DNA from 2 places in the Parvimonas parva genome. Region 2 is predicted to be linked to the other one. Evidence: predicted binding sites of a transcription regulator. Region 2 holds the regulator's gene; the other holds the start of a gene.
What was found. Region 2 encodes HrcA, which represses chaperone genes, less so after heat shock. Its sites were predicted from a motif close to ATTAGCACTCNATANTATNGAGTGCTAAT; they were not measured.
Positions count from the first base shown of each region.

Region 1 (12,126 bases), 370 kb from region 2:
TAAATAAAAAAGCTCTTTTTAATGAAAATGGAGATATTGAATTATCAAAAAGAAAAATGATAAATGGAAATACTACAAACTTAAATGATTTTAATAATGTAAAATACACTTGGACAACTGAATGGTATCGTAATGCGATGAATAACTTTTGGATTCCTGAAGAAATTAATTTATTTCAAGATTTAAAAGATTACAAGGTAATGGACGAATATGAAAAAACTGCTTTTGATAAAGTTTTAAGTTTTCTTATATTTTTAGATAGTATTCAAACTGCTAATCTTCCATACATTGGGGAATATATTACTGCAAATGAAATTAATCTTTGCCTTACAATTCAAGCGTATCAAGAGGCTGTGCATTCACAAAGCTATGGCTATATGTTAGATAGTATTTGTTCTCCTGAAGAGAGAATAAATATTTTATATCAATGGAGAGATGATAAGCATCTTCTTGCAAGAAATAAATTTATTGGTGATTTATACAACGAATTCCAAGAAAAAAAAGACCCATATAGCTTAGTAAAAACTATGGTTGCAAACTATATCTTAGAGGGAGTTTATTTTTATTCAGGTTTTATGTTCTTCTACAATTTAGGAAGAAATGGTAAAATGCCAGGCTCAGTACAAGAAATCAGATATATAAATAGAGATGAAAATACGCATCTTTGGTTATTCAAAAAAATGATTTTAGAATTACAAAACGAAGAGCCTGAACTTTTTACAGAAGAAAAAGTTGCTGTGTATAAAGAGATGATTAAAACAGGCGTTGAGCAAGAAATTGCTTGGGGACAATATGTTTTAGGTGAAAATATACCGGGACTTACAATGCAAATGGTTGAAGATTATATAAAATATCTTGGAAATCTTAGAAGTACAGCTTTAAACTTTGGTAAACTTTATGACGGATATGATGAAGAACCGGAAAGTATGAAGTGGGTTAGTGAGTATTCAGACCCTAATGCAATAAAAACAGATTTCTTTGAGGCAAAACCATCAGCATATTCAAAGTCAAGCATAATAGATGACGATTTAGATGATCTATAAAAAACAAAATTAAATATAAAAATAAATTAAAAACTAACTTTTTTTCAATTAGTTAGTTTTTTTATTGAAAAAATTTATATTAAATTTAGTTTAACTATTGAAAAATAAAATTAATAGTAGTATAATATTAACACAAATAGGAATTATTTGCATTAAAATTTTTTAAAGGGGGATTATTATGAATATTAAATTTAAAAAAATTATTTCAATGATTATTGTTGCATGTATTTTTTTAGTAGGTTGTTCTTCAAGTAAGAATGACAAAACAAAAGAAATAGCAACTACTGAACAAAAAGGCAGAAAAAAAGTTATTTATACTACATTTTTTCCGGTAACTTATTTAACAAATAGTATTGTTGGAGATAAAATGGAGATAAAAACAATTATAAAAGGAAATCAGGAGCCTCACTCATTTGAAATAAAAACAAATGATATGAAAGATATTTTAGAGGCTGATTTAATAATTTATAATGGAGCAAATATGGAAAGTTTTATTCCAGATTTGGAATCAGTTGTTAATGATAAAAATAAGTTTTTGAATATGTCTCAAGGACTAACTCTTTTAGATAATGGAGATGGACTTTCAGACAAACATGAAATGGTAAATCCACATACTTGGCTTAGTATAAAAAATGCAATTATTCAACTTGATACTATTTATAAAAAAGTTTCTTCTATAGATCCAGAAAATGAAGCATATTATAAAGAAAATTTAAAAAAAGCACAAGATGAATTTAGAGCTTTAGATAAAAAATTTGAAACAGAGCTTGCAAAAGTTAAAGATAAGGAAAAATATTTTGTTGTAAGTCATGCTGCTTTTAATTATCTTGCCAATGATTATGGATTAAAGCAAGTTGCAGTTACAGGTATTTCTCCTGAAAATGAACCTTCAGCAAAACAACTTCAAAAAATTGCCGAATTTGTTAAAGCACATAATATAAATACTATATTTTTTGAAGGAAAAGCAACTCCAAAGGTTGCTGAAACTCTTGCAAAAAATACTAACACAAAAACTTCAACTTTATATACTATGGAAAATTTAACTGACGAAGAAATTAAAATGGGCTATTTAAAATTAATGGAATTAAATTTAGAAGCGTTAGTTAAATCATTTAATGAATAGGGAGATATTATGAGTAAAAATTTAAAGAATAAAATAAATAGAATGAATTTGATTTTAGTTTGTAGTGCAATTCTACTTACAAGCTGTTCAAAAAAACAGGAAGAAAATGAAAAAAGTTCTACAAAAAATTTTGAGTTTGTAGAAAAAGAAACAAATTATAAAAAGGATGAGACAACAGAAGTTTTAATTGATGCGGAAATAAAAAAGAGTGATATAGTTAGGTCATATAAACACGGAGACCACTGGCATGTGTTTACTAAAGACGGTAAAGAACATATTACTTATACAGACCCTTCAAAATTGGGAGATGGAAATTCACTTTCTCTTGTTAGTGTTGTTTCAAAGAGTAAATTAAGAGGATTAAATGTAACATCAATATTAAAACATGGGGATCACTGGCATGTTTATACTGCTGATGGGAATGAATATTTAACTTATGAAAATCCATCTAGTATGTTTCCTAATATTACTGTTGGAAATTATGTAGGCTCACATAGTTCTAATAGAAATAGAGGAAGTTCAAACAACTATTCACATGCTAATATTATTGAAGAGAAAAAAGATAGAGTTGTAAAGATTTTAAGACATGGAGATCATTGGCATATTTATACTGAAAGTGGTAAAGAGTATATCAGTTATACTGATCCTACTTCAAAATATCCAAATGTAGAAGTTGGAGAATATAAAGGAAATCATGGTGATTCTCAAGAAAGTCCGGAAAATGAAAAACCTAATGTTCCAAGTGCTAGTGGAAATTTACTTGAAGCTAGAAAGAATCTAAATATAATAAATGTTTTGGGAAAAAATGCTGTTGACAGATATGATATAGTAAAGATTTTAAAACATGGAGATCATTATCATATTTACGATTCAAAGGGAAATGAAGGCATCACATATACTAATCCAAAATCACTTTATCCTGATGCTGAATTTGGAGAATATCAAGGTAATCACGGAGATGATTCAAATAACCATTCACATGATAATATTATTGAAGAGAAAAAAGATAGAGTTGTAAAGATTTTAAGACATGGAGATCATTGGCATATTTATACTGAAAGTGGTAAAGAGTATATCAGTTATACTGATCCTACTTCAAAATATCCAAATGTAGAAGTTGGAGAATATCAAGGAAATCATGGTGATTCTCAAGATAATACAGAAAATGAAAAACCTAATGTTCCAAGTGCTAGTGAAAAATTATTTGAAGCTAGAAAGAATCTAAATATAATAAATGTTTTGGGAAAAAATGCTGTTGACAGATATGATATAGTAAAGATTTTAAAACACGGAGATCATTATCATATTTACGATTCAAAAGGAAATGAAGGCATCACATATACTAATCCAAAATCACTTTATCCTGATGCTGAATTTGGAGAATATCAAGGTAATCACGGAGATGGAAATGAAAAACCATTTGAATGGCCAAAAGGTGTAACAAGAATCGTAGATCATGGAGATCATTGGCATTTATATGTTGGAGATAAAGAGGTTGCAGTTGTTCACGAAAATCCAAGAAGTCATTATCCTAATGCAGAATATATCAAAGAAGGAAGTGACCACTCTGATATTGGTGTAGATGAAAATGAATTATTTACTTACGAAAGTGTAAAAGCGGAAATAAAAGATAAAGTAATCCCATATCTTGACAATAATCTTAGAGCAATGAGACATTATGGAGATTTAGATACAACATTACCAGTTTATGGTTCAAATGGAGTTACAAAAGGAATATTTTATTGGTTACACGGAAATCACTATCATGCAATAACCATAAAACAAATTATTCAAAATGCAAAAGCTGGTCAATATGGTGATTGTACTGCAAAAGAAATTGTATCTGCTCTAAAATATATAATTGAAAATCCAAATGCAAAAATTGAGTCTAAAATAACTGTTGATAGAGAAGAAGTAGAAAAATATCTTATGAAAGTTTATAATCTAAAAGATAAATTGGATGTACAGGTTATTGGAAATATTGCTTATGTTTATATAAATGGTGAGACTTTAAAATTTAGTTTAGCAGATTTTGAAAAAGTAAATGGAAAAATCAGATATAAAAAGAAACTACCAGAAGCACCAAAAAAAGCTAAAAAAGATAATGAAAATTCTGATGTAGAAAATGAAGATAAAAATAAAAATACCATTCATAAGTCTGAAGATAAAAAAGTTGATGAAAAGAAAAAAGAAAAATTAAATACTAATAAGTCAACAAAATTAGACGAAAATAAGAAAGAAAAAGACAACAAAAAGAAGTAATCTTCTAAATTTAAAATCACTCAAATAGAGTAAAATCTAATTGAGTGATTTTTTTGTAAATAAATAAGTTTCATTTAAATAAAATTTTTTAATTAAAAACTTTTTTTGTAAATATGTTTGTAAAATGTTTTTTATGTGGTATAATATATTTGTAATCAATTAGCACTCAAGTTAATAGACTGCTAATAACTTTAATAGGAGGGATATTATGAAATTAAAACCAATAGGAGATAAATTAGTTATAGAAATGGTTGAGGTAGAAGAAAAGACAAGCTCTGGTATTGTTCTTCCTACTTCTGCAAAAGAGGCGCCAAGTGTTGCAAAAGTTTTGGCAATTGGTGATGAAATTTTAAAAGATGAAGATAAAAAAGATTTAATCAAGGTTGGAGATAAAATAATTTTCTCTAAATATGCAGGAACTGAAGTTAAACTTGATAAAAAAGAATATATTGTTGTAAAAATTGCTGATGTTTTAGCAGTTGTTGAAGATTAGGAGGTTTTTAAATGGCTAAAGAAATTAAATTTAACGAAGATGCAAGAAATGGAATGGAAGCTGGTATTAATAAACTTTCAAATGCAGTAAAAGTTACTCTTGGACCTAAGGGTAGAAATGTTGTTTTAGATAAAAAATTCGGTGCGCCTCTTATAACAAATGATGGTGTTACTATTGCAAGAGAAATTGAATTGGAAGACCCTTATGAAAATATGGGTGCTCAACTTGTTAAAGAAGTTGCTACTAAGACAAATGATGTTGCAGGGGACGGTACAACTACTGCAACACTTTTAGCTCAAGCAATTATTAGAGAAGGATTAAAGAATGTTGCTGCTGGAGCAAATCCTATGATTATTCAAAAGGGAATTAAAAAGGCAGTTGAAAAGGCAGTTGAAGGAATTAAGGAATTTTCAAAGCCTGTTGAAACAAAAGAAAGTATTGCTCAAGTAGCATCAATTTCTGCTGCTGATGAAGAGGTTGGAAAACTAATTTCAGATGCAATGGAAAAAGTTGGTAAAGATGGTGTTATAACTGTTGAAGAATCAAGAAGTATGGGAACAACTTTAGATGTTGTTGAAGGTATGCAATTCGATAGAGGATATGTTTCTCCTTATATGGTAACAAATACTGAAAAAATGGAAGCTGAACTTGAAGACCCATACATTTTAATTACTGATAAAAAGATTAGTAATATTCAAGAAGTTTTACCCGTTTTAGAACAAATCGTTCAACAAGGAAAACCACTTTTAATTATTGCTGATGATGTTGAAGGGGAAGCAATGGCTACTCTTGTTGTTAATAAATTAAGAGGAACATTTAACTGTGTAGCAGTAAAAGCACCTGCTTTTGGAGATAGAAGAAAAGATATGTTACAAGATATTGCTATCTTAACAGGTGGTACAGTTATTTCAGAAGATTTAGGATATGAATTAAAAGAAACTTCTATTGAAATGTTAGGTAGAGCAAGAAGAGTAACTGTTGGAAAAGAACTTACTGTTATCGTAAATGGAGCAGGAGAACAATCAGCTATCGAAGAAAGAGTTGCATTAATTAGAAATCAAATTGAAATAAGCGATTCTGAATATGATAGAGATAAATTACAAGAAAGACTTGCTAAACTTGCAGGTGGAGTTGCTGTAATCCAAGTTGGAGCAGCAACAGAAACAGAATTAAAAGAAAGAAAATTAAGAATTGAAGATGCTTTAGCAGCTACAAGAGCAGCAGTTGAAGAGGGTATCGTTCCTGGTGGTGGAACTGTATTGTTAAATGTAATTCCAAGAGTTAAAGCACTTCTTGAAAAAACAAATGGAGATGAAAAAACAGGTGTTAGCATAATTGTTAAAGCACTTGAAGAACCTGTTAGACAAATTGCTATTAATGCAGGTTTAGAAGGCTCTGTAATCGTTGAAAATGTTAAAAATGCAGAAGTTGGAATTGGTTTTGACGCTTTAAATGAAAAATATGTAAATATGCTTGAAAGCGGAATTGTTGACCCTACAAAAGTTACAAGGTCAGCGTTACAAAATGCATCAAGTGTTGCATCAATGGTATTAACAACAGAGGCTGCTGTTGCTGATGTTACTAAAGAAGAACCAATGGGACAAATGCCTGGCGGAATGAATCCCGGAATGGGATATATGTAGGCCTTAATCTACACATAAGATTCAGTTGAAGTATCTTTTAAAATTAAAATTTAATTTTGAATATATTTAAATTTATGGTAAAATAGAACTTAGATGATGTCTAAGTTCTTTTTTTATGGAGATTTTATGATTATTTTATTTTTTAATATTATATTTTTAATTTGTATTACTATTTTGGTGATGCATCAAGGTTTTTATTTATATGAATTTAATAAAATTTTAAAAAATTTAAAAGTTTTAGGTGAAAATAAAGATTTAAAAGAAAATAAAAAAAATATTTTAGAGTATAATTACAATCTTGCACAACTTAATTATATTTTTTGTGTTTGTTTTTCTACACCTATGAAAAAATATTTTGAAAAAAAGATTAAATTTGAATACATTGAATAGGAGAAAATTTTGAAAGATTATTTATTTATACATAAAGATGAAGAAGAAATTGAATATGGAAAAGTTGTAGATAGCAAATTGAATTCCTATTTTGTAAAAAAAATTAGTGATTTTGAAATAGGAGATATTTATAGAGTAAGAGTTGTAAAAAAAGTTGTAGCACTACATTGTTTTTTTGTTGAGCTTAAAAATGGAAAAAACGGATTTTTGGATTTTAAAGATACCATTGGAGAAATCAAAGTTGGAGATGTGATTTTTGTTAAAATATATAAGATAAACGCAGGAGATAAGGCGCCTAATGTTTCAATGAATTTTTCAATTTCTTCTCTTTTTTCAGTTGTTTCATTTAAGAATAGTGAAGAAATTTTGATTTCAAAAAAATTAAAAGATTTTAAATTTGATATTGATAAAATAAAGGCTTTAAAATCAAATTTTTCAATAAAATTGAGGACGAAGTCTGTATATTGTGATGAAGAATTTTTGTTAAATGATATAAGTGAAAATTTGAAAAAAATGCAAGAAATTGTGGACAGTATAAATAATTTACCGGTTCCAAAATTGATATATAAAAAAGAAAATTTTTTGGAAGACTTTTTAATTGAAAATGAAAAATATAGTTGTATCTTAAATGAAAAAGAGTTGTATAAAAAATTTAAAAATGATGAATTTTTAAAAAATGAATTGATTTTTGATGAAGAATATTCTCCAAAATATGACTATAACATTGGGATTTATCTTGAAAATTTAAACAAAAAAGTTGTTGAAGTTGAAAATATAAATATAGTAATAGAAAAAACAGAGGCGCTTACTGTTATAGACGTAAATTCAAAAGGAAAGACAAGTGAAAGCGATAAAAGTAAAAATGCACTTAGTGTAAATTTAATTGCTATTGATGAAATTTTAAGGCAAATTTCTTTTAGAGATATTTCAGGGATAATAATCGTTGATTTTATAAATATGAAAGCAAAAGAAAAAGAAATTTTAGAAGAAAAAATTAGTAAAATACAAGTTTTAGACAATAAAATTTGGAATTTTCACGGATTTACAAAACTTGGACTATATGAGATAACAAGACAGAGAGGCAAATAATGGAAATAAAAAATTTAGAAATAATAGACAACACTAATGAAGGACTTGGAGTTGCAAAAAGCGATGAGGGAATAATTTTTGTAAAAGGTGGACTTGTTGGTGATATTGTTGATGTTGAAATAACACAAAAAAAGAAAAATTTTTCTAATGGATATGTAAAAAATTATGTAAAGTTTAGTGAATTTAGAGAAAATAAATATGATGAAAACTTAACGGATATATATCCTTTTATAAATTTGAAATATGAAAAAGAACTTGAATTAAAGAAAAAAATGTTTTTAAACAATCTTAGAAAAAATACTAAAATTGAATTGGGAAATGTTGAAATTTTAGGAAATGAAAAAAATCTTAATTATAGAAATAAGATAGAATTAAAGACAAATGAAAATTTTGAACTTTGCTATTGTGTAGATAATGGAGAAAATAAATTAAAGCTTGAAAGCTGTCCGATTAGTGATTTAGCCATCAATGAATTTTTACCATTTTTACAAGAAAAGTTAAGAGAATTTAAAATAAAGTCTTATGATGTTAATACAGATATGGGAATTTTGAAGAATATCAGTATAAGAGCAAATTTTAATTCTGAAATTATGATTACCTTTGTTGTAAAGAAAAATACAAAAGAAGTTGAAAATTTTGTTAAAAGTTTAAAGATTTACGAAAATTTAGTTAGTGGATATGTAAATATAAATCCTAAAAAAGCAAGTATAATTATGGGTAATGAATGTATTTGTGTATTTTCAAAAAAACTTTTTATAGATAAAATCGGAAAATATGAATTTAATATTTCTCCAAAGAGCTTTTTTCAAGTAAATAAATTTCAAACTGAAAATTTATATAAAATAGCAAAAGAATTTTTAGGAGAAAATAAGGAAGAAACTTTGCTTGACCTTTACTCAGGAATAGGAACGACAAGTATATACTTTGCAGAAAATTTCAAAAAAGTAATCGGCGTTGAAGTCGTAAAAGATGCAGTAAAAGATGCAAAAGAAAATTTAAAACTGAATGAAGTTAAAAATGTAGAATTCATCTATGGGAAAAGTGAAGAAAAAATCGAAGAAATACTAAAAACAAAAAATATAGACATAGTTTCAGTGGACCCTCCACGAAAGGGATTGGATAAAAAAGTTGTAGATACAATATTGAAAAGCAATATAAAAAAATTAGTCTATATAAGCTGTAACGGAGCTACATTAACAAGAGATTTAAAACTTTTCATTGACGGTGGCTTTGAATTGCAAAAAGTAAAACTATGCGATATGTTCAGTAGAACAGCACACGTGGAAGTAATCACGCTGCTTTCCAAACTAGATTCTAAGAAATATATTAGTGTAGAACTTCCGATGGATGATATGGACTTAACAAGTGCAGAAAGTAAGGCAACATATAAACAAATTCAAAACTATGTTTTGGAAAAGTTTGGGTTTAAAGTATCTACTCTGTACATTGCACAAGTTAAGAAAAAGCATGGTTTAGAAGTTAGGGAACATTATAATATTTCAAAAAATGAGAAACAGAAAATACCACAGTGTCCAATTGAAAAGGAAGAAGCTATTTTGGATGCGTTGAAGTATTTTCATATGATTAAATAAATTTGTATCAAGTAAAAATGATTTGAAATTTATTGTTCAGAGTTATTGATTGGAGGTTAATGAAATGTTTCACCCATATAGAAAAGATAGTTCGTATTTACGTGCAGCTATGTTTAAGTCGTATAAAGAAAAGTGCGTGTATTGTGGAAGAACAATTCAGCAACGTGATATGCACATAGATCATATTATTCCTTCTAATCAGCGAGAAAAAATTGATGATGAAGTAAGGGAATATCTTATCGAGTTAAATGAAAAAGGTTTCATTGTAGATTCAATTGAAAATTATTTGCCTTCTTGTCCAGCATGCAATATCGGAAAAACAAATCAATTTTTTACTGCTGCTAATTTACGTTTTTATCATGAAAAAGCGCGTGGACATATAGAAGAAATATTAAGAATAATTGATGGTCTAAAAAAAACAAAAGAAACGTTTTATGAACCAGTTAATACAGAAATTTGGAAAGAGTTAGATTTTTCTTATCAACGAGATTTGTCACATGCAATTATGGGATATCGATTAACTCCAGCAGATGTTGAAGCTTGTCCTCGTTTTCCACAAGTTGAGAAAATAAAACAACAATTATCAATTGTGGACTACACGGTGTTGGAAGGTGAAACTGGCTGTGGAAAATCTATATGTATTTATCAAGTGGCTTATGATTTTTACAAAAATAATTGGAAAGTTTATGAATGCAAGGCAATAGAAGATATTGATGTAACTGGTATTAGAGATAATGGCGAATTATCTTTGTACTTAATTGATGACGCACAGCAATTGTCGGAAAAGGTAGTCGATGAATTAAAGAGACGAGCAGGATTAAATGTAAAAGTCTTGTTAGCAAAGACAATTTCATCAGTTGTTAAGCAGGATACAATATTATTAACTAATAAAGAAGCAGTTGCGCTTATATACACTGATTTTTTAAAGAAAAAAGAGAAAATAAGTTCAATTGTACACAAGTATGATAAGAGTGTTGGAATTAACTTTTTGGATCAACCGATTGAACGACGTTTGAAACTTGCAAATGATGCAATAACTCCTTGGCAGTTTAACTATATATTGCGAGGTGGCTGGAAAAACATGAAAGAGCGTTATCAAACATTTTGCTCATACAATAACCGTAATCTATTGGCAGCAACGATTGCAGTTTTTCAAATATTAAGATTAGATCACAGTGTTGACTTCAGTTGGGTATGTAACGAATTAAAAAAGTTTGATGCTTCGTTAATTTGGAGTAAAGAAGATCTGTATTACTTGGTAAATAAAATGATTTTGCTTTCTGAAGATGATGTCAGGATTGTTCATATGGAAAGCGCAAAAGTGATTATTGCATTATTTTTCAAAGATAGTAAAGAAAATAAAAAAGAAATTTTACTACGTTTTATTGAAGAGAGTTTTATTAAAAAAGAAATTTCTCCACTGGGGCTTGTTTGGTTGTGTAATGGCATGAGTAGTTATAATTTGTTTTATAGTGCAAGCAAATTTTTCATTACTGAGAAAATGATAGTTTCTACTTTAGATGATATAAGTTGTATTAATTCTTCTCAGGAACGGATGGAAATAGCTTATTTTATTGAAAAAGTTTTTGATTTGCAATATGAAAGAAACGGGAGATATTATTTTTACAAATACAATGAGTTGTTTCTTGACTGGATTCAAAATTCAGATAATGAAACGGCATATGCATATTCAAATTTGATAAATACTTTGAGAAATGTAGATATTAATCTGCATAGAAAAATTGCTAGACGAATTAATTGGACATGTCTACAAGAATCAATGTTAATAGAAACAAACCCTAAACTATATTCTTGGGGAAACTTATATAATCGGTTGACTTGCTCGCTTACTAAAGAGGAATATTTGCTTGTAGGAAAAATGTTGGAGGATGCTATCGATAAATTTTGTGAGTCAGCTTCAATTTCAAATATTGAAGATATAACATGCTTTCTTTGTTCTGTAATGCATACTAATCCAGAGTATATCCATAATAAGGTTCAAAAGTTGATTCCTGTATATTCAGAATACTTTATAAAAGATATGTTACAGGCAATTTATTTATTTGACTTTGAATTCTTGGAATATATATGTGGTTTTAGCTTGTTGGGTAGGCATAGAACTACAAGTATGGAAAAGAAATCTGCAGAGTTGATAGTATCGGTGATTCCGGAAAAGGAATTTTCTGAAGTTATTGTGAATTGTCAGCCTAGAGATTGGCATACTATACAACCAATTATGGACCTTGTAGGTAATTATGATATAAAAAAAGCGAGAAGAATCATCGATTCTGTTGATTTGAATAAATTGACTGAAAAGGCAAAGGATAGTTGGGGTTATAGCCATGAAATAACAGAATTATGTGATATTTTGTACATTGGTAATCGTAAATTGGCAAGAACTTTCATTGAGAACAATCTTGATAAAATTTCAACTATGTATTCATCATTAATAATGATGGCACCTGAATGTGCTATAGATGCATTTGATAAA
Region 1 covers NZ_AP038371.1:952,773-964,898, reverse strand. The annotation lists gene ACKTSI_RS04765 (ribonucleotide-diphosphate reductase subunit beta) at 1-1,043, shown strand, start outside; gene ACKTSI_RS04760 (metal ABC transporter solute-binding protein, Zn/Mn family) at 1,222-2,166, shown strand; gene ACKTSI_RS04755 (pneumococcal-type histidine triad protein) at 2,176-4,428, shown strand; gene groES (co-chaperone GroES) at 4,637-4,921, shown strand; gene groL (chaperonin GroEL) at 4,933-6,564, shown strand; gene ACKTSI_RS04740 (hypothetical protein) at 6,691-6,954, shown strand; gene ACKTSI_RS04735 (ribonuclease E/G) at 6,964-8,043, shown strand; gene rlmD (23S rRNA (uracil(1939)-C(5))-methyltransferase RlmD) at 8,043-9,635, shown strand; gene ACKTSI_RS04725 (HNH endonuclease) at 9,700-12,126, shown strand, end outside.
Region 1: groES (co-chaperone GroES) is a predicted target of HrcA. The motif match lies at 4,587-4,615, and genes of this name have one in related genera.

Region 2 (12,126 bases):
CCTGTTATAAGTACTAACTCTCCTGTATTTATTTCAAAATTTATATCTTCTAATGCTTTCTTATCCGAATCTTCATAAGTGAAACTTACATTATTAAATTTTATCAATAAATCCACCTCCCCAAGCAACAATAAGTGCAATTAATACTACAATAAGAATAAAATCAACAATATCAAATTTTTTATAATAAATTGAATGCATATTATCTGTGCACATTGCACATCTTGTATATGCTGATTCAGTCATTTCAGATGCAATATTAGATGCTCTAAAAAGAGTTGGAACAATGTAGTATTCAAATCTTTTAAAAGGTTTGGTAAATGAAATATCTATTCCTCTAAGTTTTAATGCATTTCTTATAATTCTCTTTTCAGCAAAATAAATCGGAATAAATTTTAAAGTGATCGTGCAAGCAAATCTAATTTTTTTCCCTAGACCTAATTTCCCTAAAATATAAATCAATTCACTTGTTCTCGTATCCAATACAACTATTGTTGCAATCATAAATATTGAACAAGTTTTTACATTTGAATAAACTACAAAGCCAATAAAAGAAAAAAAGGAAGTATCTGGTAGCTTTACAAAAAAAGTTATATATACACAAACAAGATAAAAAATTAAAAATTTCACAAATCTTTTAATCTTTCCGCTATAAATTAAAACAAAGGAACAAATGCAAAAATAAATTAAATCAATTTTAAAATTACTCCAGAGAGGAATAAGAGAACCGAAAATTAAATTCATAAAAATCAAAATAAATAAATTTATTCTACGCTCTTTTATCAAACTAACTCCTCCTTAAATTTGATATTTAGGTGCTGTAAAACAGCACCCATATCCTAATAACTATAATTTTCTGTTAAATTAGAATTTCTAACCATAGTATTATAAACTTTAGATTTTTCTAAAAGCTCACTATGTGTCCCTTGAGATTCCATTTTCCCATTTTCCATTACTATTATTTTATTTGCATTTTCAATAGACTTCATTCTATGTGAAATTACTAATACAGTTTTATTTTTAATAAGTTTATTTAAACTTTCTTGTATTTTCATTTCGTTTTCAACATCAAGACTTGCACTAATTTCATCAAGTAAAACTATTGGAGCGTTTTTCAAAAATGCACGAGCAATAGAGATTCTTTGTCTTTCTCCACCTGATAGTTTACTTCCATTTTCTCCAATTAAAGTATCGTATTTTTCAGGTAATTTTTCAATAAATTCTTCACAATTAGCAAGTCTTGCTGCCTCTTTTACTTGTTCATCAGTAGCATCTTTATTTCCAAATCTAATATTTTCTAAAATTGAAGTATTAAAAAGTGTAACCTCTTGAAAAACTATTGAAATATTTTCAAAAAGACTCTCTGTTTCAACACCCTTTATATCATTTCCATCTATAAGTATCTTTCCGCTATCATAGTCATACAATCTTGACATCAATCTCAGAACTGTTGTTTTTCCACAACCTGAAGGCCCAACTAATGCGGTAACTTCACCTTGTTTTGCAATAAATGAAATATCATTAATTACTTTATTTTCTCCATATCCGAACTCAACATTTTTGAATTCTATATCAAAATTATTTAATTTTTTAGGCTCTCCTTGTTGAACTTCAGCAGTTCTTAATTCTTTAATTCTTTGTAGATTTGCATCTAAATACATAAGCTCTGCAAGATTTGCAAACATACCGTTTACAGCATCAATTATCTTTGATGCACACATAATAAAAGCTACAAAATAAAGAAGAGAAACTTCACCATTCAAATAGAACATTGTTCCAAATAAAATGGTAGCACCAAGAGTTAAATTTTGAATATTAGTAGAAATACTTAGAAGAAGTACCATTTTAAATTCAGCTTTTATATGAATTTTTTCTGAATATTCAACATTTTCAAATATTTCTTTAGTAAATTTATCAACTTGGCCATAACTCTTTATCTCTTGTTGTAATTCAATAGCTTGTTGGAAATTTTCTGAAATATCTCTCATTATATCATAATATCTTTTATTGCCAACTAGTTGAATTTTTTTAGTAATAAAGATAAAACTCGTACTTATAATAATTGGAATTAATATACAAAGAGCAAGTTTAAAACTGGCGAACATCAACATTGCAATTATTAGAATCAAATAAAATATTAATCCAATAACCTTTGGAATAGCATGACTCATTGCATGTTCAATAGTTGAAACGTCTTTCATTATAGTTTGAGAAAGGTCTGAAATATCATGTTTTGAAAAGAAAGAAAGTGGTAAATTTTTCAAAATATTTGCAATTTCAATTCTAAGATTTGCACTTTCCTTGTAAGTTTCATTATATAAATTATCATATTCAATAGACATAATTACATACATCACGACAAGCATAACTAATATTCCGATGATAAAGAAAACTAGACTATTTGATTTCCCTTCAATAATATTTTGAACAAATATCATAAATAAAATCATTGGTATCATTAAGCTACAATATGATAAAAAAGAAGTAATTGATGCTTTTACAACTCCAACCGTACCTTTATCAGTTAATTGAAATATTCTTTTTAACATTTTCATAATTACATCCTCCATTCATTAGATTTAGAGAATAAATCTTGTAAAAATTTATATCTTCCACCAATTTCCATAAGCTCTTTATCAGTTCCTCTTTCAATGATTTTTCCATTATCTATAACTAAAATCTCATCTACATTTCTTATTGAACTTAATCTATGAGCAATCATAATTACTGTTTTATCCTTCATTAAATTAGAAAAAGCTAATTGTATTTCATGTTCGTTTTCAGGGTCAGATGCAGCCGATGCCTCATCTAAAATTATAATCTTAGCATCTTTTAAAATCGCTCTGGCAATGGCAATCCTTTGAGTTTCCCCACCGGATAAATATACACCTTTTGAGCCTATAACTGTATTTTCACGAGTTTCAAACTTATCTAAAATTTCTTCACATCTGGCAAGCTTTAAAGCATTCATAACCTCTTCGTAACTTGCATTTTCATTTCCAATTTTTACATTTTCAAAAATTGTAGTCTTGAAAAGTTTTGAATTTTGAAAAACAAAAGAAATATTCTTCATAATCGCATCTTTTGAATATGAAGAAATATTTTTACCACCTATCAAAATTTCTCCGTCTTCAATATTATAAAAACCGGAAATCAATTTTGCGATAGTTGATTTTCCACCACCTGATGAACCTACAAGCGCATAAGTTTTATTTTCTTCAAGTTTAAAACTTAAATTTTCTAAAATATTTTTTGTATCATATTTAAAAGTTACATTTTTGAATTCTATATTAAAATTAGAAAATTCTTCTTTGTTTCCATGATTAATATTATTTTTTCCCATTTCCACAAAAATATTTTCCAACTTATCTACTGCTTGAGTCGCCATAAATTGATGCATTCCAACATACATAATTCTCATAAAGCAACCAAATAATGTTCCTACAAAACAAGTAAAGAAAATTAATTTAATCATTATTTCTATATTAGATTGTCCACCATTTGAGAACATAATCGCAAAAGGAATTACATACGCAGACGCTCCAAGCAAAAGAATTTGAAATATAACATAAGGATTTTTACAAGTTTTACTATAATCATAAGCACATTTAGAATAATCCATAATGGCATCATAAAAAGATTTAAAAGAAAAAATTGACGCTTTAAATATTTTTAAAACTTGCATTCCTCTAACATATTCAACTGCCTCGCTATTAACTCTTTCCAATGCCTTATTATACTTATCCATAAATTCAACTTCACCAAACATAAGTTTTGTAAAAATTCCAGCTAAAATTGATAAAATAACAGTAGCAATTCCAAGATATAAATCTACTGCAAACATAATTCCAAATAAAAATATTGGAGTTATAACAGCAATTGTTATATCCGGAATTAAATGCGCAACAATCATATGTGTATCACTCGCATTATTATCTATAATTTTTCTAATTCTCCCTGACTCATTAACATCAAAAAATGCAAATGATGCACTCATCAAATGCTTTATCCCTGCCTTTCTAAGATTTGTTTCCAATCTGAATGCAAATAAATGAGTAAGCCCTACTGAAACAAAATAAACAAAAGATTGCAAAAGCATAACAACAAAAATGGTAATTGCATAATATTTTGCCTGTGTAAAATCTTTTTTCAACAAAAATTCATTTAAAAACTTATACAAAAACCAATAAGGCAACATTGAAAGTGCAGATGAAATAATACTCGTTATAATAGCAATATAAACAAGATATTTTTTGTCAGGCACATACTTAAATAATTTTTTGTAAATATTCATTTAACCCTCCTAAATTTTTTTATTTGGTATAAAATACCATATAGCAAAAATATTTTTAACTACTCCCATAAAAAATATTTTTACCCAACGACGTTGTCGTCGTTTAAAATTATTATACCACTTTCAATATTGCTTTTCAATATCTATGATAACAATTTCTATTTTTATTTTATAATATGGGAAATATTTTTTAATAATAATGATTTAAAAAAATATAAATAAACAACAAAAAAGACAACCTAATATTTGAGGTTGCCTTAAAAATTTTAACATATTCTTGGACACTATTTTACAAAAATTAATTGTCAATTTATTCTTTTATAGGATTTTTTATCTTTTTCCAAAATTTTAAACGATTAATAATATTCTATGATAAGAACTTTTTATTATTTTCATCTAATAAAAATTTATAAATATCTTCTGGAGAAACTTTTTTTATTTTATTTCTACTAACCTTTTCTAAATTTTTAACTTTTCCTTCTGTTGTAAATAAAAACACTTTTCCATCTAAATTTTCATATAGTTTAGCATCAATATCTATATCCCCCTGTTCTACTTGAGTAAAAGCTTTCTCTCCATTTTCATTAATCAAAACATATTCATAAAGCTGAGTTGATTTTAAACACAAAAAAGGTAGCACCTAAGCACTACCTTGATTTTTATCTATTTATTTTCTTCTTCATCTACTACTTCGTAATCAGCGTCAACTACATCATCTTTCTTTTGTTCTGCTCCTTGTGGGTTAGCATTTTGATATAATTTTTCTGAGATTTTGTAGAATTCTTGAGTTAAAGCATCATTTTTAGCTTTAATATCTTCTGTATTATCAGTTGTTAAAGCTGTTTTTAATTCTTCAAGTTTTGAAGTAACTGCTGATTTTTCTTCTTCTGAAATCTTACCTTCTAAGTCTTTTAAAGTCTTTTCAGTTTGATATACTAGAGATTCAGCGTTATTTTTAACTTCTACTGCTTCTTTTTTCTTCTTGTCTTCTTGAGCAAATTGTTCAGCTTCTCTAACCTTTTTGTTGATTTCTTCTTCTGATAATTTTGTTGATGCAGTAATTGTAATCTTTTGTTCATTACCTGAACCTAAGTCTTTTGCATGAACATTTACAATTCCGTTTGCATCTATATCAAAAGTAACTTCGATTTGTGGAACTCCTCTTGGTGCTGCAGGAATACCTGTTAATTGGAATCTTCCTAATGTAGTATTGTCGTGAGCAAATTCTCTTTCACCTTGTAAAACGTGAATATCTACTGCGGTTTGTCCATCAGCCGCTGTTGAAAATATTTGACTCTTCTTAGCTGGAATAGTTGTATTTCTTTCGATTAATCTAGTCATTACTCCACCCATTGTTTCAATACCTAATGACAATGGAGTTACGTCTAATAATAATAAGTCTTTAACTTCTCCAGTTAAAACTCCACCTTGAATCGCTGCACCGATAGCAACACATTCATCTGGGTTAATATCTTTTTGTGGTTCTTTTCCAATTAATTTCTTAACAGCCTCTTGTACTGCAGGAATTCTTGTTGAACCACCTACTAAAAGAACTTTATCAATTTCTGATGCAGTAAGTCCGGCGTCATTTAATGCCTCTCTAACCGGAACTAATGTCTTATCAACTAATGATGAAGTTAATTCTTCAAATTTAGCTCTCTTAATATCCATATTTAAGTGAACAGGTGCTCCGTCAACAGCAGTAATGAATGGTAAATTTACATTTGAAGTCATTGTAGTTGAAAGTTCTTTTTTAGCTTTTTCAGCAGCATCTTTTAATCTTTGCATTGCTGTTACATCTTTACTTAAATCTATTCCATTTTCTTTTTTGAATTCTGAAACAAGATAGTTCATTAAAACTTCGTCGAAATCATCTCCACCAAGTCTATTATTTCCTCTAGTAGATAAAACTTCAAAAACTCCATCTCCTATTTCTAATATAGAAACGTCAAATGTACCACCACCAAGGTCAAATACCATTATTTTATGTTGTTCAGTGTCTTTATCCATTCCATAAGCAAGCGCAGCTGCAGTTGGTTCGTTAATAATTCTCTTAACATTTAAACCTGCAATCTTTCCTGCATCTTTTGTAGCTTGTCTTTGGCTGTCTGTAAAGTAAGCCGGAACTGTAATTACTGCCTCTGAAACAGTTTCTCCTAAATAGCTTTCAACATCTGATTTAATTTTTTGTAAAATCATTGCTGAAATTTCTTCAGGACTATAATCTTTACCATCAATTTTTACCTTGTAATCTGTTCCCATTTCTCTTTTAATTGAAATGATTGTTCTTCCTGCATTTGTAATAGCTTGTCTTTTTGCAGTTTCCCCTACTAATCTTTCTCCATTTTTTGCAAAAGCAACTACTGAAGGAGTCGTTCTATTTCCTTCAACATTTGCAATAATTGTTGGTTCTCCACCTTCCATAACAGCTACTGCTGAGTTTGTTGTACCTAAATCAATACCTATAATCTTTGACATAATATTTTCCTCCTAATTATTCACTAACTTTAACCATACTAGGTCTAATTACTTTATCTTTAATTTTATATCCTTTTTCAAAAGTTTCTAATATGACACCACTTTCAACTCCGTCTTTACTTTCAGTCATAACTGCATTATGTAAATTCGGGTCAAAAACAGCACCATCGCTTTCAATTTCTTCCAACATTTCAGTTTTTAAAATTGATTCAAACTGCTCTTTAATCATAATAAAGCCTTTAACTACATCATCATCAACATTAAGATGAATAAATGCTCTATTAAAATTATCTAAAACAGGTAATAACTTCAAAATTAAGCCTTCATTTGCAAGTATAATAGAATTTGACTTTTCTCTTTCAGTTCTATTTCTATAATTTACAAAATCAGCTTGAAGTCTTAAAAGTTGATTTTTTAATTCTTCAATTTCTGAATTTAATTTTTCCTCAACTTCATTAAAAGAATTTTCTTCTAAATTTTCATTAGATACTTTTTCGGTATCTTCTTTAATTTCATCTTCTAAAATTTCTTTATTTTCTTCCAACTATTTCGCCTCCCGTCATTTTAAAATATCATTCATTCTATCATTTAAACTTAACATAGTTGATATTATCTTTTCATAATCCATTCTAGTTGGACCAATAACAGCTATCTTTCCTTTACTACCATTTCCTAAATCATAAGAAGTAGCAACAATGGTATTCTCATTTAAAAAGTCTTTATTATTTTCACTTCCGATACTAACATAAATTTCATTTCCATTATAACTTAAAAACAAATCTTCCAATTCATTTTTATCTTCTAAGAAATGAATAAGTTCTTTAGCCTTATTCATATCCCTATACTCCGGAAAGTTAAATATATTTGAAATACCTTCAAGCTCAATATCAGACTTTTCAGTTTTTGAAACCTCTTTTTCTATCAAGCCGGAAACTTCTGTAATAAATGGAATTTTTGAAACAAAAGTAAATTTTAAAAACTCTAATCTTTCATTCAAATCAGATACTTTAACATTTATTAAATATTTCTTTAAATAAAATATCAGTTCTTGTAAAATTTCTTCATTAATACTGTTTTTAACATCAAAAACGGTATTAACAACTTTTCCTGTGTCAAAAACTAAAACCAAAACATAATAATTTCCACTTATATTTATAACATCAATACTCTTTACAGAACAATCCATATAATCTGTAATCATAGTTGCCGTTATACATTCTGTAACCTCAGAAATTATCTTCGCAGATTCTTTAAAAATCTTATTTTTTTCATTAATATGCTTTGCCAGAACGTCAATTCCATACATATTTTTTGAAATTTCGTCAAAATGTGAAGATAATAAATAATTAACATAATGTCTATAAGCCTTATCCGACGGAATCCTACCGGAAGATGAATAGGCCTTGTTTAAAAAACCAAGCTCTTCCAAATCACTCATTTCATTCCTAACAGTAGCTGAACTTATTCCCATATCATATTGTTTGGAAATTGTCCTTGACCCAATAGGCTCAGAAGTACTGATATAACTATCTATTATGGCATATAAAATTTTCAATTTTCTATCATCAAGCATTTTATCACCTCTTTTTAGCACTCAACCTCTTAGACTGCTAACAATATTATATTACTATTATTCCCCTATGTCAAGTTTTAAAACAAATTTATTTAAAATTTATTTAAAATTTATTTAAAATTTATTTTCATGCACAAAAAAAGTAGCCCTAAGGCTACCTTTAAATACCTATTTAACTTATGCTTTAGCGATTTTTTCTCCAAATGCTACACAGTCATCTTCGTCTTCTGGTGTTGGACAATCATATACGCAAAGAGGTTCAGCTACGATTTTAGCTCCAACTCCTTCACATCTAACTTTCCAGTCTTTCATCCATTTTTGTCCTTCGTTCCATTCATAAGAACCGAATAAAGCAATCTTTCTTCCGTTTAATTCTTCTTCAACTTCTTCAAACATTGGTTCGAAACTTGATTCTTCAAGAACTTCATCTCCCATTGCTGGACAACCAAATGCAACTAGGTCGAAATCATTTAACATATCTGCTCCAAAATCATCACAGAAAATTACTTCAACTTCTGAACCTGCGTTTTCAATTCCTTCGGCGATACAATCAGCCATTTTTTCAGTATTACCTGTACCTGACCAATATACAACTGCTACTTTCATTTAAAAGTCCTCCTTAAATTTTAACTAACAAAGTAAAAGTTTATTGTATTTAAAAGTAAAATACAATACAATTAAATTTTCAACAATATTAGTTTTATTGTAAATTTAATTAATAATTTTTACAAGATAATAATAACAATAATCTAAAATTTTGTCAACTATTTTAAAAATTTTTATAATTAAAATAATTTTATTTTAATACTATATAAATTATAAAGTTACTACATCTGCCTTTAGTTTATATATAACGTCTTTTCTCTCAACGATTATATTTACTTTTTTTGAAAGTTCTTCATCATTTTTTATTTTTTCCAATAATCTTTTTGACGGATTAATCGTATAGGCATTGCCAAATCTTCTAAGCATTGATAAATCTCCTGTGGTATCTCCATAAGCAAAAGATTTTTCAATATCTATATCATACTTCTCAATCAGTTCTTTACAAACTCTATCTTTATTTTCACTATCCCACATCGGAAGAATTTTACCATTAAATTTTCTATTTTCATCGTATAGATACTTTGTAGCTCTATATTCTGTAATATCATATTTCTTAGCCATTTCTTCAACTAAAAAGTCCGGACTTCCAGAAACAAAAAATATTAAATGACCATTCTTTTTATGAAATTCTAATTGATTTCTTGAAAAAAGATAAACTCTTTCACACACTTTTTGAACAGATTGTTCAGCTATAAACTTATTATATTCAACGTCAAAGCCTTTTAAATCTGTAATATATTTTTCAGCAAGTGCCTCAATATAAGCATCATAAGCCCCATATCTATTAACATATTCCATATATAATTGCTTTACATCATTGACCCAAATGCTCTCATCTAAAATTTCATATTTTATAAGTCTTTTAAAATGTTCAATCATCAAAGATTCTCTCGCAATAGTTCCGTCAATGTCAAAAAAACTGGCTATATTAGACATGCAATCACCTACTTTTTCCTAAAGTTCATAAGTATTAAAGCATAGAAAAGCGAAACCACTCCACTTGTACCTATAATCATTGCATAATACAATGAATTAAGTCCTCTTGGAGTTATAATATTTGTCCAACCATCTGCTAAAAATACTGTTCCTGTTATTATTAAAACAAATGCAGGAATAAACTTTAAAAATCTATATTTTGCTCTGCTAAGCAAATAAGTTACAAGCATTCCAACAAATATCGCAAGCAACACGATAACAACAGATACTCTTTTTTTCAATAAAATTTCAAATAATTCCTTCATACTAAAACCTACTTTCTAATTCTTCTTTAAGTTCCGGTAAAGATTTAAGACATACATTGTCTTTGCTTATTTCCAACAAATCTAAAACTTCACACAAATCATCATAATGAGAAACCTCTATTTCCATATAAGGATATGGATAAACCTCCTTATCCCAAACATCAATATCTATATGTGCTTTTTTAAATGAATATGAAGTTCTAAACTTTTTCTCAATATCTAACTTATCATATCCCAAAAATTTTAAAATCTTTAGCATTTCAGAGCTATTTTCCAAAGGTACATTGTATTCATTAAACTCTTTAAGAATTTTATTTGCCTTATGTTCTTTGTAAGTAAGTTCCGAATTTATTTCTTTTCCATTTTCATCTAAAAATTTTCTAATTCTTAAAAAACTTCCCCTTGGAATACAATCAAACTTCGAAGAAGATAATCTTATATTCTCCTGATTTTCAGTTCGTAAAAACTTTGCGCCTAATTTTTTTAACTTTTCTTTTATTTCTTCAACATCTATATTTAAAATCTTAACTTCTAACTCTTTTTCCATTTTATCTCCTAATAAGTCTTGGAATAAATTTTAAGTAATCGGCAGAAAGACAATGAAACTCTATACCATCAACAACCTCATCAACAACATTATTTAACGAATGTGCGTGTAAATGCCCATATAAAACAATTTTTATATTATGCTCTTTTGCAAATAATCCAAAGTCATTAAGTGTTCTGTCCTTTTCTACCGGTGGATAATGGAAAAGACAAATTATTTCCTTTTCCTTATTTTTAACAGAATTGAAACTAAGCTCTAACCTCATAAGCTCTCTATTATAGATTTTTCTGTCCGTACTTTCAGAAAATTCAGAGGACTTTGGAGAAAGCCAACCTCTTGTTCCGATAAAGACATAATCTTCAGTTTCAATACTATTATTTTGTAAAAAAAACATATTTTTTAAATTTAATTCTTTTATCTTATTTAAACTACTCCACCACAAGTCGTGATTACCTTTTAAAAAAATCTTTTTTCCTGGAAGTTCTTCAATTCTCTTTAAATCATTATAAGCCTCTTCAATCTTCAAAGCCCAAGAAATATCACCCGGAACAATAACATAGTCATCGTCCTTTACAATTTCTTTCCAAGATTTAAACATTCTTTCTTCATAGTTTTCCCAAGCGGAGCCAAAAACCTCCATAGACTTATCCCCAGTATAATCTAAATGCAAATCAGATAAACCGTATATCATTCTAACTCCTAAACAAATTTTTTAACATTTTCAATACTTTGACTTGCAACCATATATCCCTCTTTATACAAATCGACAACATCTTGCATATTTGTTGTAAATGATTTGAATTTCAAAGGATTGATAGGTGCAAAAACAATAGCTTTTTCATCTTTTTCTAATCTATCAATTAAATCCATAGTCTTATTATATCTATCTTTTTCATTTTCCATTGATTCTATAAATTTCGGATAATCTTTATAACCAAATCTTACGATATCACTAATATCAGAATTTGTTCTTCTGTATCCTCTATTTTTGGCAAGTAAAATTACAAATTTATCATAACCTTTTTCAATCGCTCTTTCAAGTGGATTCGTATTATGCATTCCACCGTCAAAATATGGAATTCCATCAATCACAACACATTTTGCCATATCAGGAAGAGCAGAAGATGCTATTATCTTATCAACCATATCTAAAGTATTTTTAGCATCTTTTGATGAAAAGAATTTATAACTACCATCAATCAAAGAAGTAACACCTGCCTCAAATTCAGTTTCAATATTTTTATCAAATTCAGGAAAATCAAAAACTCCATTAACCATAGCTTTTAAATCTATCGGCTCTGATGAATTTTTTAAAACTTCCATATTTTTTGAAAATTCTAAAAATAATTTATTAACATCAAAAGCAATACCACTAACAAATTCAAAA
Region 2 covers NZ_AP038371.1:587,071-599,196, reverse strand. The annotation lists gene ACKTSI_RS03175 (ABC transporter ATP-binding protein) at 1-116, opposite strand, end outside; gene ACKTSI_RS03170 (energy-coupling factor transporter transmembrane component T) at 94-786, opposite strand; gene ACKTSI_RS03165 (ABC transporter ATP-binding protein) at 840-2,558, opposite strand; gene ACKTSI_RS03160 (ABC transporter ATP-binding protein) at 2,558-4,294, opposite strand; gene ACKTSI_RS03155 (hypothetical protein) at 4,662-4,922, opposite strand; gene dnaK (molecular chaperone DnaK) at 4,958-6,772, opposite strand; gene grpE (nucleotide exchange factor GrpE) at 6,789-7,316, opposite strand; gene hrcA (heat-inducible transcriptional repressor HrcA) at 7,332-8,366, opposite strand; gene ACKTSI_RS03135 (flavodoxin) at 8,523-8,951, opposite strand; gene ACKTSI_RS03130 (HAD family hydrolase) at 9,162-9,887, opposite strand; gene ACKTSI_RS03125 (hypothetical protein) at 9,896-10,192, opposite strand; gene ACKTSI_RS03120 (class IV adenylate cyclase) at 10,194-10,739, opposite strand; gene ACKTSI_RS03115 (metallophosphoesterase) at 10,741-11,430, opposite strand; gene ACKTSI_RS03110 (patatin family protein) at 11,439-12,126, opposite strand, start outside.